Regions from separate parts of the Lysobacter sp. FW306-1B-D06B genome, predicted to be linked through region 2. Evidence: riboswitches for the same ligand, from Rfam matches in the RefSeq annotation. Region 2 holds a riboswitch; each other region holds the start of a gene.
What was found. A riboswitch is a leader RNA that binds a small molecule or an ion and turns the genes downstream of it on or off. The one in region 2 is predicted to bind cobalamin.

Region 1 (4,782 bases), 1.6 Mb from region 2:
CCGGCAACATCAGCGTCGGCAACGACCTGGCGCGCCTGCTCAACGTCACCGACAAGCTCGCCCAGCAGCGCGGCGATGCCTTCATCGCCAGCGAGCTGTTCGTGCTGGCCGCGCTGGACGACAGCGGCGAACTCGGCCGCGCGCTCAAGGCCGCCGGCGCCGACAAACAGAAACTGGAAGCGGCCATCGACAAGGTCCGCGGAGGCGAGAGCGTGCAGTCCGAAAACGCCGAAGACCAGCGCCAGGCGCTGGAGAAGTACACCATCGACCTCACCGCGCGCGCGGAGAGCGGCAAGCTCGATCCGGTCATCGGCCGCGACGAGGAAATCCGCCGCACCGTGCAGGTCCTGCAGCGCCGCACCAAGAACAACCCCGTGCTGATCGGCGAGCCCGGCGTGGGCAAGACCGCGATCGTGGAAGGCCTCGCGCAGCGCATCATCAACGGCGAAGTGCCCGAGGGCCTGCGCGGCAAGCGCGTGCTCTCGCTCGACATGGGCGCGCTGATCGCCGGCGCGAAGTTCCGCGGCGAGTTCGAGGAACGCCTGAAGGCCGTGCTCAGCGACCTGAGCAAGAGCGAAGGCCAGATCATCCTGTTCATCGACGAGCTGCACACGATGGTCGGCGCCGGCAAGGCCGAGGGCGCGATGGACGCGGGCAACATGCTCAAGCCCGCGCTCGCGCGCGGCGAGCTGCACTGCATCGGCGCGACCACGCTCGACGAATACCGCCAGTTCATCGAGAAGGACGCCGCACTGGAGCGCCGCTTCCAGAAGGTGTTCGTCGGCGAGCCGAGCGTGGAGGACACCATCGCCATCCTGCGCGGGCTGAAGGAGAAGTACGCCGTGCACCACGGCGTGGAGATCACCGACCCGGCGATCGTCGCCGCGGCCACGCTGTCCAACCGCTACATCAGCGACCGCCAGCTGCCCGACAAGGCCATCGACCTGATGGACGAGGCGGCCTCGCGCATCCGCATGGAGATCGACTCCAAGCCGGAAGAACTCGATCGCAAGGAGCGCCGCCTGATCCAGCTCAAGATCCAGCGCGAGGCGTTGAAGAAGGAGAAGGACGCCGAGTCCAAGCAGCGCCTGTCCGACCTGGAGGACGAGATCGCCAAGCTGGAGCGCGAGTTCAACGATCTGGAGGAAGTCTGGAAGGCCGAGAAGGCCATGTTGCAGGGCGCGACGAAGATCAAGGAGCAGATCGAGGCCGCGCGCCTGGAGCTGGAGGCCGCGCAGCGCAAGCAGGACTTCGCGCGCATGAGCGAAATCCAGTACGGCACGCTGCCGGAGCTGGAGAAGCAGCTCAAGGCCGCGCAGGAAGCCGAGACGAAGGGCTTCACGCTGCTGCAGGACAAGGTGACGGCGGAAGAGATCGCGCAGGTCGTCGCGCGCTGGACCGGCATTCCGGTCAGCAAGATGCTCGAAGGCGAGCGCGAGAAGCTGCTGCGCATGGAAGAGCACCTGCACACGCGCGTGGTCGGCCAGGAAGAGGCGATCAAGGTCGTGTCCGATGCGGTGCGCCGCTCGCGCGCCGGGCTTTCCGATCCGAATCGCCCGTCGGGTTCGTTCCTGTTCCTCGGCCCCACCGGCGTGGGCAAGACCGAGTTGAGCAAGGCGCTGGCCGAATTCCTGTTCGATTCCAGCGATGCGATGGTGCGCATCGACATGAGCGAATTCATGGAGAAGCATTCCGTGAGCCGCCTGGTCGGGGCGCCTCCGGGCTACGTCGGTTACGAAGAGGGCGGTTACCTCACCGAAGCGGTGCGTCGCCGCCCGTACAGCGTGATCCTGCTCGACGAAGTGGAGAAGGCGCATCCGGACGTGTTCAACATCCTGTTGCAGGTGCTGGACGACGGCCGCCTCACCGACGGCCAGGGCCGCACGGTGGACTTCCGCAACACGGTCATCGTGATGACGTCGAACCTGGGGTCGCACCAGATCCAGGAGATGTCCGGAGATGATTCGCCGCAGGCCTACCTGCAGATGAAGAGCGCAGTGATGGGCGTGGTGCAGGCGCACTTCCGCCCGGAGTTCATCAACCGGCTCGACGACATCGTCGTGTTCCATCCGCTCGACAAGCAGCAGATCCGGCAGATCGCGCGCATCCAGCTCAACGGGCTGGAGAAGCGGCTGGGCGAGCGCGGGCTCAAGCTGGATCTGTCCGATGAGGCGCTCGCGTTGCTGGGCAATGTCGGCTTCGATCCGGTGTACGGCGCGCGCCCGCTGAAGCGTGCGATCCAGCAGCAGCTGGAGAATCCGCTGGCTTCGAAGATCCTGGCCGGCGAATTCACCAGCGGCGATGTGATCGGCGTTGATGCGCAGGGCGGGCAGTTGGTGTTCCGGAAGGGATAAGCGACCCGTCCGTAGCGGGATGACTGCTGCGACTCGAAGCCCCCGCGGTGGAAGCTGCGGGGGCTTCGGCGTTATGCGGGTGCTGCGTCGCGGTCTACGACAGAGCGCCCATTCTCACCGTTCGTCCTGAGCGTAGCGAAGCGAAGTCGAAGGATGGAGACGGGCGGCAACCCGCTCATCCTTCGACTTCGGCGCTTCGCGCCTACGCTCAGGACGAACGGTGGGGAAGGGCGCGCCGAACGAAGGCTCCGCGACCATTGCCGATACCCCGGGTGCTGCTAAGATGCCCCCGCCTGAGGTGACCGCCGGCCTGGCCGGTGGTTGAAACGGGAATCCGGTGCGCCGGGTCGTGCATGCACGGCCGGCAATTCCGGAGCTGCCCCCGCAACGGTAGGCGAGAAGACGATCCGCATCACAGCCACTGTGCTCACGCATGGGAAGGCGCGGACCGGAAGCGCAGGAATCCCTGCCTTCGCTCGCAAGCCCGGAGACCGGCCTTTGTGCGACCCGACACGCGGTGGGCGATGTCATGGGGCGCATGCCGTTCGCGTGCCGCTGCCATAACCCTCCTTCCGCCTGTCCTCTTCCAACGTTCCCGCGCGGGCAGGCGCGGTCAAGGAGTGTGTCAGTGCATCCGCATCACCGTATGTTCCGCCGCCGCGCGCTGGCGGCGTCGTTGTCGTGTTCCCTTCCTTTCGCGGCCCCGGCCTTCGCCGACGATGCCGCCACCGATCTCGATCAGGTCGTCGTCACCGCTACGCGCACCGCGCAGACGCAGGACCAGGCGCTCGCCGCGATCACCGTGATCGACCGTGCCGAGATCGAACGCCTGCAGCCGGCCTCGCTGCCGGCCCTGCTGACGGGGCGCGCGGGTATCTCCATCGCCAACAACGGCGGCCCGGGCAAGTCGACGTCGCTGTTCCTGCGCGGTACCGAGTCCGACCACGTCCTGGTGCTCATCGACGGCATCAAGATCGGTTCGGCCACCAGCGGCGGTGCCTCGCTGCAAGACATCCCGGTCGAACAGATCGAACGCGTGGAAATCGTGCGCGGTCCGTTCTCCAGTCTGTACGGTTCCGAAGCGCTGGGCGGCGTCATCCAGATCTTCACCCGCCGCCCGCAAGGCGCGTTCGCGCCCAGCGCCAGCGCCGCCGTCGGCAGCGATAACACGCAACGCTACGCGGCCGGCGTCGCCGGGCAGGCGAGCGATCCCTCGCGTGGCGCCTGGTATGCGATCAACGCCGCGCACGAAAGCACCGACGGCATCAACGCCTACCGCGGCACGCGCAACTTCGATCCCGACAAGGACGGCTATCGCAACACGTCGTTGACGTTGCAGGGCGGCTACCGCTTCAGCGAGCAGTGGGATGCCGACCTGCGCGCCTTCCGCGCCGAAGGCAACAACGAGTACGACGGCAGCACCAACAACGAAGCCGACACCGTGCAGCAGGTCGTCGGCGGTCGTGTGCGCTACACGCCGGGCGATCGTTTGAAGTTCACCGCCGGGCTGGGCACCAGCGCGGACCTGAGCGAGAACTTCCTCAACGGCGTCTATTCCTCCACCTTCGATACCCGCCGCGAAGTGGGCTCGTTGCAGGCCGACGTCGGCCTTGCCACCGGCCTGTTGACGCTGGGCTTCGATTGGCTCGGCGACAAGGTGCACAGCAACACCGATTACGCGCGTGATCGTCGCATCAACCGCGGCGTGTTCGGCCAGTGGCAGCAGGCGTTCGGCACGCAGTCCGTGCAGGCGAGCGCGCGCCGCGACGACGACAGCCAGTTCGGCGGCGAAACCACCGGCAGCGTGCTGTGGGGCTGGAACTTCACGCCGTCGCTGCGCCTGGGTGCGAGCTACGGCACCGCGTTCAAGGCGCCGACGTTCAACGAGCTGTACTTCCCCGGCTACGGCAACCCCGACCTGGGCCCGGAAACCTCGCGCAGTGTCGAAGTGAGCCTGCGCGGCGAACACGGTTGGGGCACCTGGTCGCTCAATGCATTCGACACGAAGATCGACGACCTGATCGCCTTCGACTCGACGCTCGGCCCGATGGGCGGCCCGAACAACATCGACCGCGCGCGCATCCAGGGCGTGGAAGCGACCGCGGGCGTGGTCTGGATGGACTGGAGCCTGCGCACCAGCCTCACCTGGCTGGACCCGCGCAACGACGGCGACAACGTCAACCACGACAAGTTGCTGCCGCGCCGTGCGAAGCAGTCCGGACGGATCGACCTTGATCGCAAGTTCGATCGCTTCAGCATCGGCGCCAGCGTCATCGGCGTGGGCGAGCGTTACGACAACCTCGCCAACACCACCCGCATGGGCGGGTACGGACTGTTCGGCTTGCGTGCGGGCTATGCATTCACCGACGCATGGAGCGTGCAGGCCTCGCTCGACAACGCCTTCGACAAACGCTACGAGACCGCCGCG
Region 2 (4,782 bases):
GCAGACCATCGGCCTGGATCGCCCGCGCGGTGAGTCGCGCATGGTTGAGACAGCCCAGGCGCAGCCCCACGACCATCACCACCGGCAGGTCCAGCGCGCGCACCACGTCCGCCTGGTCCAGATCGGCGGCCAGCGGCGCGGCCCAACCGCCCACACCTTCCACCACCACCGCATCGGCCTGCGAGGACAGGCGTGCGAATGCGCTTTCTATCGGCGCAAGGGTAACGCGGATGCCTGCGTCGGCGGCAGCCAGTTCAGGCGCCAGCGGATTGGGCAGGGCGAATGGATTGACGTCCTCGTACGCAGGGCGCGGCGCGCTTGCCGCCTGCAGGGCGAGCGCGTCTTCGTTGCGCCATCCCTCCGGCGTGCGCTCGCAGCCGCTGGCAAGCGGCTTCATGCCGACCGCGCGCAACCCGCGCGCGCGCAGCGCATGCAACAGCGTCGCACTGGCCAGCGATTTGCCGATGCCGGTGTCGGTGCCGGTGACGAACCAGCCGCGGCTCACGACGCGGCCCCTTTCGGAGCGGCCCTGCCGGCCCCAAGTACGCTGGTAGACTGCGGAAAAGAGGCACTCATGTTCACCAGCGAAAGTCTAAGCGGCACGAAGTCGGAACAGTATGCGCAACTGCTCGCGCAGGCGCGTGCGCTCATGCATGGCGAACGCGACCGCATCGCCAACGCCGCCAACCTGGCGGCGCTGATCTACAACGCGGTGCCGGAACTCAACTGGGCCGGCTTCTACTTCTTCGACGGCACCGAGCTGGTCGTGGGTCCGTTCCAGGGACTGCCCGCCTGCGTGCGCATTCCGCTCGACAAGGGCGTGTGCGGCGCAGCCGCCTCCACCCGGCAGACCCAGCTCGTCCCCGACGTGCACGCCTTCCCCGGCCACATCGCCTGCGACTCGGCCTCCAACTCCGAACTGGTCGTGCCACTGGTCTCCGCCAATGGCGAGCTGATCGGCGTGCTCGACCTCGACAGTCCGGTCCTGGACCGTTTCAACGTTGAAGACCAGCACGGCCTGGAGTCCATCGCGCGGGCATATGTGGAGTCACTGGAATGACGACCAGCACCGACAAGCTGCGCAACATCGGCCCGAAGTCCGCCGCCTGGCTGCGCCAGGTCGGACTGCGCACACGCGAGGACCTCGCCGCGGTGGGCACGGTGGAGGCCTTCATGCGCGTCAAGCGCGCCGGCTTCAAGCCGACGTTGAACCTGCTGTACGCCATCGAAGGCGCGTTGCAGGACTGCCATTGGCAGGAGATTTCCGACGAGCGCCGCGGCGAGCTCATCCAGGCCGCCGATGCCGCCACCGCCCTGCTGCCGCCGCCGCGCTACAAGCCGGCCGCCGCGCCGGTTACGACGACGCAGATGGCCCGCGAGGAAGACACCATCGCGATGCCGACGCTGTTCGACGAGCCTGCGGATCGGGACTGATCGAGACAGTCTGCACTCCGAGCACCTCCCTTTCTCCCGCTTGCGGGACTAGGTGCCCGAAGGGCGGATGAGGGCAAACGGAGACGAGGCTTCAGACTCGCCTGGGCCCTTCAACGCTCCGCGCGCTTTCCTTCGCTCCCACCGCTCTCCCGCAAGCGTGAGAGGGCTTTGCACACCGCGAACCCAAGCCTCCACGCGAAAATGCCGTAGACTTCGCCCCGCTTCGAGGTGACCCGGCGGCGTCCTGCCGGCGGGTTGAAACGGGAAGTCGGTGACGCCGCCACGCGGCCAGTCCGGCACTGCCCCCGCAACGGTAAGCGAGTTCGAGCTCGGCACACCGCCACTGTGCACACGCACGGGAAGGCGCCGCAGCCGGAGGGCCTCCTCCACTCGCGAGTCCGGAGACCGGCCTGCGACGCAAGGGTCCCGACTGGAAACAGCCTGTCTGGAATCAGCATGGACCCGCCACTGGTTGCGATGCGGAGGGCGTCGCGGCGGCGACGTCGGCGTTCCGCTTCCGATTCCGCGGCCCACTCTCTCCCGGCAACCGTTCCTTTTGCCGTCGGCGCCGTCGTGCGCTGGAGAATTCCGATGTCCTTCCGCCGCAATGCCCCCGTCCACGCCCTCGCGTTCGCCTGCGCGCTCGCCCTGCCCGCGCTCGCCCACGCCGCGCCGCAGGCGACCGATCTGGACGAAGTCGTCGTCACCGCCAACCGCACCGCCGTGACGGTCAACGATGCGCTCGCGCCGGTGGAAGTGGTCGACGCCGAGCAGATCCGCCGCAGCCAGGCGCGTTCGCTACCCGACCTGCTGCGCGGACGCGCCGGCATCACGCTGTCCAACCAGGGCGGCCAGGGCAAGCTCACCACGCTATTCCTGCGCGGCGCGGAATCCGACCACGTGCTGGTGCTGGTCGACGGGATCCGCATCGGTTCGGCGACGTCCGGCCTGGCCTCGCTGCAGGATCTGCCGGTCGATCTGATCGACCGCGTCGAGATCGTCCGCGGCCCGCGTTCCAGCCTGTACGGCGCCGACGCCATCGGCGGCGTGATCCAGGTGTTCACGCGACGCGACCGCGAAGGCTTCGCTCCGCGCGTCACCGTCGGCGGCGGTTCCAACGGCCTCAACGAATTCGCCACCGGCTTCGGCGGCGGCAACGGCCGCGCCTGGTTCGGCGCCGACTACTCACGCAGCCACACGCAGGGCATCAACGCCTGCAACGGCTATTTCGACCCGGTGACCTTCGACGGTGCCGGTTGCTTCATCGCGCCGGACTCGCAGCCCGACCGCGACGGTTACACGCGTGACGCACTCTCCGTGCGTGGCGGCGTCGACTTCAACGAGCAGTGGACCCTGGAAGGCCACGCGTTGCGCAACGAAGGCGACAACGAATTCGACGGCGACTTCACCGACCGCGCCAAGACCGTGCAGCAGGTCGTCGGGGGCAAGCTGCGCTGGCACCCGAACGACCGCGTCGACCTGCACCTCACCGCCGGCCGCAACCAGGACGCGTCCGACAACTACCTCGGCGACACCTACCTCGACTACTTCAGCACCTACCGCGACAGCGCCACGCTGCAGGGCGACTTCGGCCTGGCCGAGCACCACCTGCTCACCGTCGGCCTGGACTGGCTGGAAGACAGCGTGAGCAGTACCACGCCGTACGACGAGAGCAGCCGCGATAACAAGGCCGCATTCGTGCAGTACCAGGGTCGCTTCGCAGCGCAATCGCTGGAAGCCAGCGTGCGCCGCGACGACAACGAACAGTTCGGCGGCCACACCACCGGCAGCGCCGCATACGGCATCGAGTTCGCGCAGAACTGGCGCATCACCGCCGGCTACGGCAGCGCGTTCAAGGCGCCCACGTTCAACGAGCTCTACTTTCCGTTCTTCGGCAACGCGAACCTGCGTCCGGAAGATTCCGACACCTGGGAACTGGGCGTGGCCTGGCGCGGCGATACGCTCAACGTGCGCCTGGACACCTTCAGCACCGAGGTCGACGACCTCATCGCCTTCGACGCCGCGCTGGGCCTGCCCAACAACGTCGAACGCGCGCGCATGCAGGGCGCCGAACTCGGCGTGGACACGACCGTCGCCGAATGGACCATCGCCGGCGCGATCAGCTACCTCGACACCGAGAACCGCAGCGGCTTCTACGAAGGCAACGAACTCGCCCGCCGCGCGAAGAACAGCGCGCGTGTCGACGTGGACCGCGCATTCGGCGATTTCCGCATCGGCCTGACCGCCGTGGGCGAAGGCTCGCGTTTCGACGACGTCGCCAACACGCGTCGCCTGGGCGGCTACGGCACACTCGACCTGCGCGCCGAATACGCCATCACGCCCGCGCTGACATTGCAGGCCCGCGTGGCCAACGTGTTCGACCGCGAGTACGAGACGGTGGCGTTCTACAACCAGGCGGGGCGGGAGTGGTTCCTCACGCTGCGCTACGCACCGGTGAACTGAGCCGTTCTGCGAAGTGACTGGCGCCCCTCCTCCGACAAGGCAGAGGGGCGCCGACCTTGCACTTCATCCCGAGCGGCGAGGCGAATCCATCCGATCCCGTTCGTCCTGAGCGTGGGGGCGAAGCCCCGGAGTCGAAGGATGAGCAGGCCGGTCACGCAACGGTCCCGCCGGGTCCTTCGACTTCGGCCTGCGGCCTACGCTCAGGACGAACGGTGGAAGGTTGTGGCGTCCATCGGCAAGCGCGGATGCGTCGAGACATCGCGCTCACGAAAGTTCGCCGACCCTAGCCTTCCATCGCTGGAGGCTGCCGCGACGTGAAACGCCACGCCCTTCTGATCATCGACATGATCAACGCGCTCGACTTCGCGCAGGGCGCGAAGCTGCTCGCATCCGCGCGACCGGCCGCGCAGCGCATCGCGCGACTGAAGGCGCGATTGAAGCCGCGCGGCGTTCCGGTCGTCTACGTCAACGACAACTACGGCCAATGGCGCTCCGACTTCCGCCAGGTCGTCGCGCAGTGCGCGCAGGACGCATCGCTGGGCGCGCCGCTGGTCAGGCTGCTGCACCCCGAGGACGATGACTTCTTCGTGCTCAAGCCCGAGCGCTCCGGTTTCCACGACACGCCCTTGCGCCTGCTGCTGGACCGGCTCGGCGCCGACACGCTGATCCTCACCGGCATCGCGCTCGATGTCTGCGTGCTCGCGACGGCGACCGACGCCGGCATGCACGGCTACCGGCTGTTCGTGCCGTCGGACTGCGTGGCATCGGAAACGCCAGGGCGCAAGCAGGCTTCGCTGAAGCTGCTGCGCGATTCGCTCCACGTCGACACGCGCGCCTCGCGCGCGATCACGCTGCGCTGAGGCGTCGCCCGGCCCGCGAACGTTC
Region 3 (4,782 bases), 230 kb from region 2:
GCTTGAACAGGTTGGACACCTGCGGCTCGATGCACTCGTAGCAGCCGGCGATCGACGCGATCGTTGCCGTCGGCGCGATGGCGACCAACAGCGAGTTGCGTAGGCCGTGCTCGGCGATGCGCGAACGCAGGCCGTCCCAGCGCTCCATGTCCTCCGGCTCCACGCCCCAGGCCTGGAACTGAAGTTCGCCCTGTGCCGCGCGCGTGTCGGCGAAGCTTGGGTGGCGTCCGCGTTCCATCGCCAGTTCGTTGGATGCACACAGCGCGTGGAAATAGATGTTCTCGGCGATCTTCCTCGACAGCGCACGCGCCGGTTCGGAGTCGAACGGCAGTCGCAGCTTGAAGAACACGTCCTGCAGACCCATCACGCCCAGGCCCACCGGGCGCCACTTCAGGTTCGCGCGGCGAGCGGTTTCGATCGGGTAGAAGTTGAGGTCGATGACGCGGTCGAGCTGACGCACCGCCAGTCGCACGGTCTCGGCGAGCTTGTCGAAATCGAAGCGGCCGGATTCGCCGTGAACCGGGCCTTCCTCGAAGAGTTCGACGTGGTGCGAGAGGTTGATCGAGCCCAGGTTGCACACCGCCGTCTCGTCCTGCGAGGTGACCTCCAGGATCTCCGTGCACAGGTTCGACAGGTGCACGACGTTGCCCTCGCGCAGTGTCTGGTTGCACGCGCGGTTGGACTTGTCCTTGAAGTTCATCCAGCCGTTGCCGGTCTGCGCGAGCGTGCGCATCATCCGCGCGTACAGGTCGCGCGCCTTCACCTTCTTCGTCGCCAGGCCCGCCGCTTCGGCGGCGTGGTAGGCGCGCTCGAATGCGTCGCCCCACAGGTCGGTCAACTGCGGCACCTTCGCCGGATCGAACAGCGACCACTCGCCGTCGCTCTCGACGCGGCGCATGAACTCGTCGGGAATCCAGTTCGACAGGTTGAGGTTGTGCGTGCGGCGCGTCTCGTCGCCGGTGTTGTCGCGCAGCTCAAGGAATTCCTCCACGTCCGCGTGCCACGGCTCCAGGTACACGCAGGCCGCGCCCTTGCGCTTGCCGCCCTGGTTCACCGCCGCGACGGACGCGTCCAGCGTCTTCAGCCACGGCACGATGCCGTTGCTCAGGCCGTTGGTGGAACGGATCAGCGAGCCGCGCGAACGGATGCGCGTGTACGACAGGCCGATGCCGCCGCTGAACTTGGAGAGCTTGGCCACGTCCATGTAGCGCTTGTAGATGCCTTCCAGCGAGTCGTCGGGCGAGTCCAGCAGGAAGCAGCTCGACAGCTGCTCATGCGTGGTGCCGGAGTTGAACAGCGTCGGCGAGGACGGGATGTAGTCCAGCTGCGCCATACGCCGATACAGCGACAGCGCCTCGCTCACGTCCTCGCTCAGCGCACAGGCGATGCGCAGGAAGAACTGCTGCGGCGTCTCGATCACCGTGCGCGCGGTCGGGTGGCGCAGCAGGTAGCGGTCGTACAGCGTGCGCAGGCCGAAGTAGTCGAAGCGCGCGTTGAGCGACTGGTCGATCGCGTCGTTGAGCTTGCGCGCGTTGGCCTGCACGAAGGTCAGCAGGCGGTCGTTGATCAGGCCCAGCTCGTGCCCGCGCTGCACCGATTGCGAGAACGCATGGATCTCCAGCCCGGCGACTTCCTTCTCGATCACGCCCGCGAGCAGGCGCGCGGCCAGGCGACCGTATTCGGGCTCTTCGGCGGTGAGCAGGGCGGCGGTGCGGATCGACAGTTCATCCAGCTCGCGCGTGCTGGCGCCGTCGTACAGGCCGGAGATGGTGCGCGTGGCCACGCGCATCGGATCGACGGAGAACAGCCCTTCGCCGTTGCGCGTCACCGCGCGCACGATCTTGTTGAGATCGACCGGCTCTCGGCGGCCGCTCCGCTTGGTCACCGTCATGGTGAGGTTGGCCGCGGGCGGGGTCAGGGCGAAGCCGGCGGGCGCGTGGTCGGCGGGCGCGCGCTGCGGTGCGGCGTCGGTCGGCGAGGCGACGGCGGGCGCTTGCGTGGTGATGGTCATGGCGACTCCAGTGCGTGGGCGCACGTCTGGCCGTCCTTTCCCTCGAAGGACGACGCGGGCGCGGGAGCCTGGATGATGTGGACGGGGTGTCGCGCAGCCCGAGACGGCGGGCGCGATGGCGGCAGAACGCCGTCATCGATGCGACACCGACCGTCTTCCCTCCGAAGACTCCCTGGCCGGCACCGCGCGGTGTGCAACGCGCGGTTGTCGGCAGGTCTTCGGACTCGGGACGCGAGGCGGTATCGCCTCTTCCTACGGAGCCTCTTCCCGGGCGTTCGCCCAGTGGCATGGCTCGTTCGTTTCCCTTACCGCTGCGGGGCAGTGCCGGCCTTGGACGTTCGTCCGCACCGGGCTTCCCTTTTAAGCCGACCGCGAGGTCGGCACCGACGGGCCACAACATAGTGGGGGTTCGGTGATACGTCAACGCTAAATGTTGTGGATAACCGTGGAACATGCGGGCGCGCCGATTTGCCGCGGCGCGTCCACGCGGGGGACAATGCCGCCCCACGCGCGGCGCACCGACGTGCGCCCGTGCGATCGACCACCCTCCCATTTCCCCTCGACGAGAGGGCCCAAAGGCGACCGCCCATGTCCATCCTCCGCATGTCCGACCTCGACCTCCAAGGCAAGCGCGTGCTGATCCGCGAGGATCTCAACGTGCCCATCGACGACGGCCGCATCACGTCCGAACAGCGCATCACCGCCGCGCTGCCGACGATGAAGCTGGCGCTTTCGATGGGCGCCGCGGTGATGGTCACCTCGCACCTGGGCCGCCCGAAGGAGGGCACGTGGACGCAGGAGGACTCGCTGGCGCCGGTGGCGAAGCGGCTTTCGGAGCTGCTCGGCATCGACGTGCCGCTGGTGAAGGACTGGGTCGACGGCGTCGAGGTGAAGCCGGGCCAGCTCGTGCTGCTGGAGAACTGCCGCATGAACGTCGGCGAGGGCAAGGACGACGAAGCGCTGTCGAAGAAGTACGCCGCGCTGTGCGACGTGTACGTCATGGACGCCTTCGGCACCGCGCACCGCGCGCAGGCTTCCACGCACGGCGCCATCAAGTTCGCGAAAGTGGCTGCGGGCGGCCCGCTGCTGATGGCCGAACTCGACGCCCTCGCCAAGGCGCTGGACAACCCGGCGCGTCCGCTGCTGGCCATCGTTGCCGGCTCGAAGGTCTCCACCAAGCTGGAGCTGTTGTCGTCGCTGGTGTCCAAGGTCGATCAGCTGATCGTCGGTGGCGGCATCGCCAACACCTTCATCGCCGCGATGGGTCACAGCGTCGGCAAATCGCTGGTCGAGATGGATCTCATCGATACCGCGAAGAAGATCATGGCCGACGCCAAGGCGCGTGGCGCCGACATTCCCGTGCCCACCGACGTCGTCGTCGCGCCGGCCTTCGCCGCCGATGCGCCGGCCACGGTCAAGGCCGTCGACGCCGTGGGCGCGGACGACATGATCCTCGACATCGGCCCGCAGACCGCCGCGCGTTACGCCGAGCTCATCAAGGCCGCCGGCACGGTCGTGTGGAACGGCCCGGTCGGCGTGTTCGAGTTCGACGCCTTCGGCAAGGGCACGGAAACGCTGGCGCGCGCGATCGCGTCGTCGAAGGCGTTCTCCATCGCCGGCGGCGGCGACACGCTCGCGGCCGTGGACAAGTACGGCATCGAGAACGACGTGTCGTACATCTCCACCGGTGGCGGCGCGTTCCTGGAGTTCCTGGAAGGCAAGGAACTGCCGGCGGTGACGGCGTTGAAGGCGCGCGCGGCGTAACGCCGGAGGCTTGTTCCCTGCACCGTTCGCCCTGAGCGTAGGCGCGCAGCGCCGAAGTCGAAGGGCGAGCGGCCGGGAGCGTCCGACCCGTCCATCCTTCGACTCCGCTTCGCTACGCTCAGGACGAACGGTGTGCCGTGCAGGGGCGAGCGAAATCTGGCGGTACCACACGGCCTGTAAGGACTGAATACGCATGGCAACGCTCTTCTTCGACATGGACGGCACGCTGATCGACTCCGCGATCGGCATCACCCGCTGCGTCGAGCACGCGCTGGTCGCGATGGACCTGCCGGTGCCGCCGCACGAGGAGCTGCGGCGCTGGATCGGCCCCGCGTTGCGCACCAGCTTCGGTCCGTTGTTGAACGACGAGGCGAAGGTCGAGCAAGCCGTGCTGCATTACCGCGACCGCTTCGAAACCCACGGCTGGGCCGAGCACGAGGTCTACGCCGGCATCGGCGAAACCATCGAATCGCTGCACGGCGCCGGCTACACGCTGGCCGTGGTCACCGCCAAGAACGAGCCGCACGCACGCAAGATCGTCGACCACCTGCCGTTCGGGCATCGCTTCGTCGACGTGATCGGCGCCACGCTGGACGGAAGCATCAGCCACAAGGACCAGCTCATCGCCGAGGCCCTGCGCCGCTTCGATCTGCCCGCCGGCGAGTGCTGGATGATCGGCGACCGCCGCATGGACATCGAAGGCGCGCGCCACCACGGCATGCGCAACATCGGCGTGCTATGGGGCTTCGGTGGCGAGACTGAACTGCGCGAGGCCGGTGCGCTTCACCTGGCGTCCACGCCGCACGACCTGCCCGGACTGCTGGCCGCCTGAGCCGGCGGCGGTCTCTCGAGGTTTCGCGCAGCGACACGGTGCGGGACCGCCCCGAGGCGGCCTCGCGGCGCGCGGTGGTCTGCTTTCGGGTGGGGGATATCAGACCACTTTCGCGGATGCGCCGCGGTATGGCGGGCCTGCGGATGGAGTCAAACCGAAAGTACGAAGAGCTGTG

Region 1: it holds a riboswitch for cobalamin, as region 2 does, so the genes downstream of both, btuB (TonB-dependent vitamin B12 receptor) here and btuB (TonB-dependent vitamin B12 receptor) in region 2, are expected to answer to the same signal.
Region 3: it holds a riboswitch for cobalamin, as region 2 does, so the genes downstream of both, AAFF32_RS19240 (ribonucleoside-diphosphate reductase subunit alpha) here and btuB (TonB-dependent vitamin B12 receptor) in region 2, are expected to answer to the same signal.

Annotation. Positions count from the first base shown of each region.
Region 1 is NZ_CP151802.1:1,718,400-1,723,181, forward strand. It holds gene clpB (ATP-dependent chaperone ClpB) at 1-2,354, shown strand, start outside; cobalamin riboswitch at 2,634-2,869, shown strand; gene btuB (TonB-dependent vitamin B12 receptor) at 3,001-4,782, shown strand, end outside.
Region 2 is NZ_CP151802.1:147,215-151,996, forward strand. It holds gene bioD (dethiobiotin synthase) at 1-505, opposite strand, end outside; gene AAFF32_RS00705 (GAF domain-containing protein) at 575-1,060, shown strand; gene AAFF32_RS00710 (TfoX/Sxy family protein) at 1,057-1,434, shown strand; cobalamin riboswitch at 1,655-1,863, shown strand; gene btuB (TonB-dependent vitamin B12 receptor) at 2,026-3,897, shown strand; gene AAFF32_RS00720 (isochorismatase family cysteine hydrolase) at 4,212-4,757, shown strand; gene AAFF32_RS00725 (carboxypeptidase regulatory-like domain-containing protein) at 4,744-4,782, opposite strand, start outside.
Region 3 is NZ_CP151802.1:4,155,707-4,160,488, reverse strand. It holds gene AAFF32_RS19240 (ribonucleoside-diphosphate reductase subunit alpha) at 1-1,891, opposite strand, end outside; cobalamin riboswitch at 2,203-2,414, opposite strand; gene AAFF32_RS19235 (phosphoglycerate kinase) at 2,600-3,775, shown strand; gene AAFF32_RS19230 (HAD hydrolase-like protein) at 3,969-4,607, shown strand.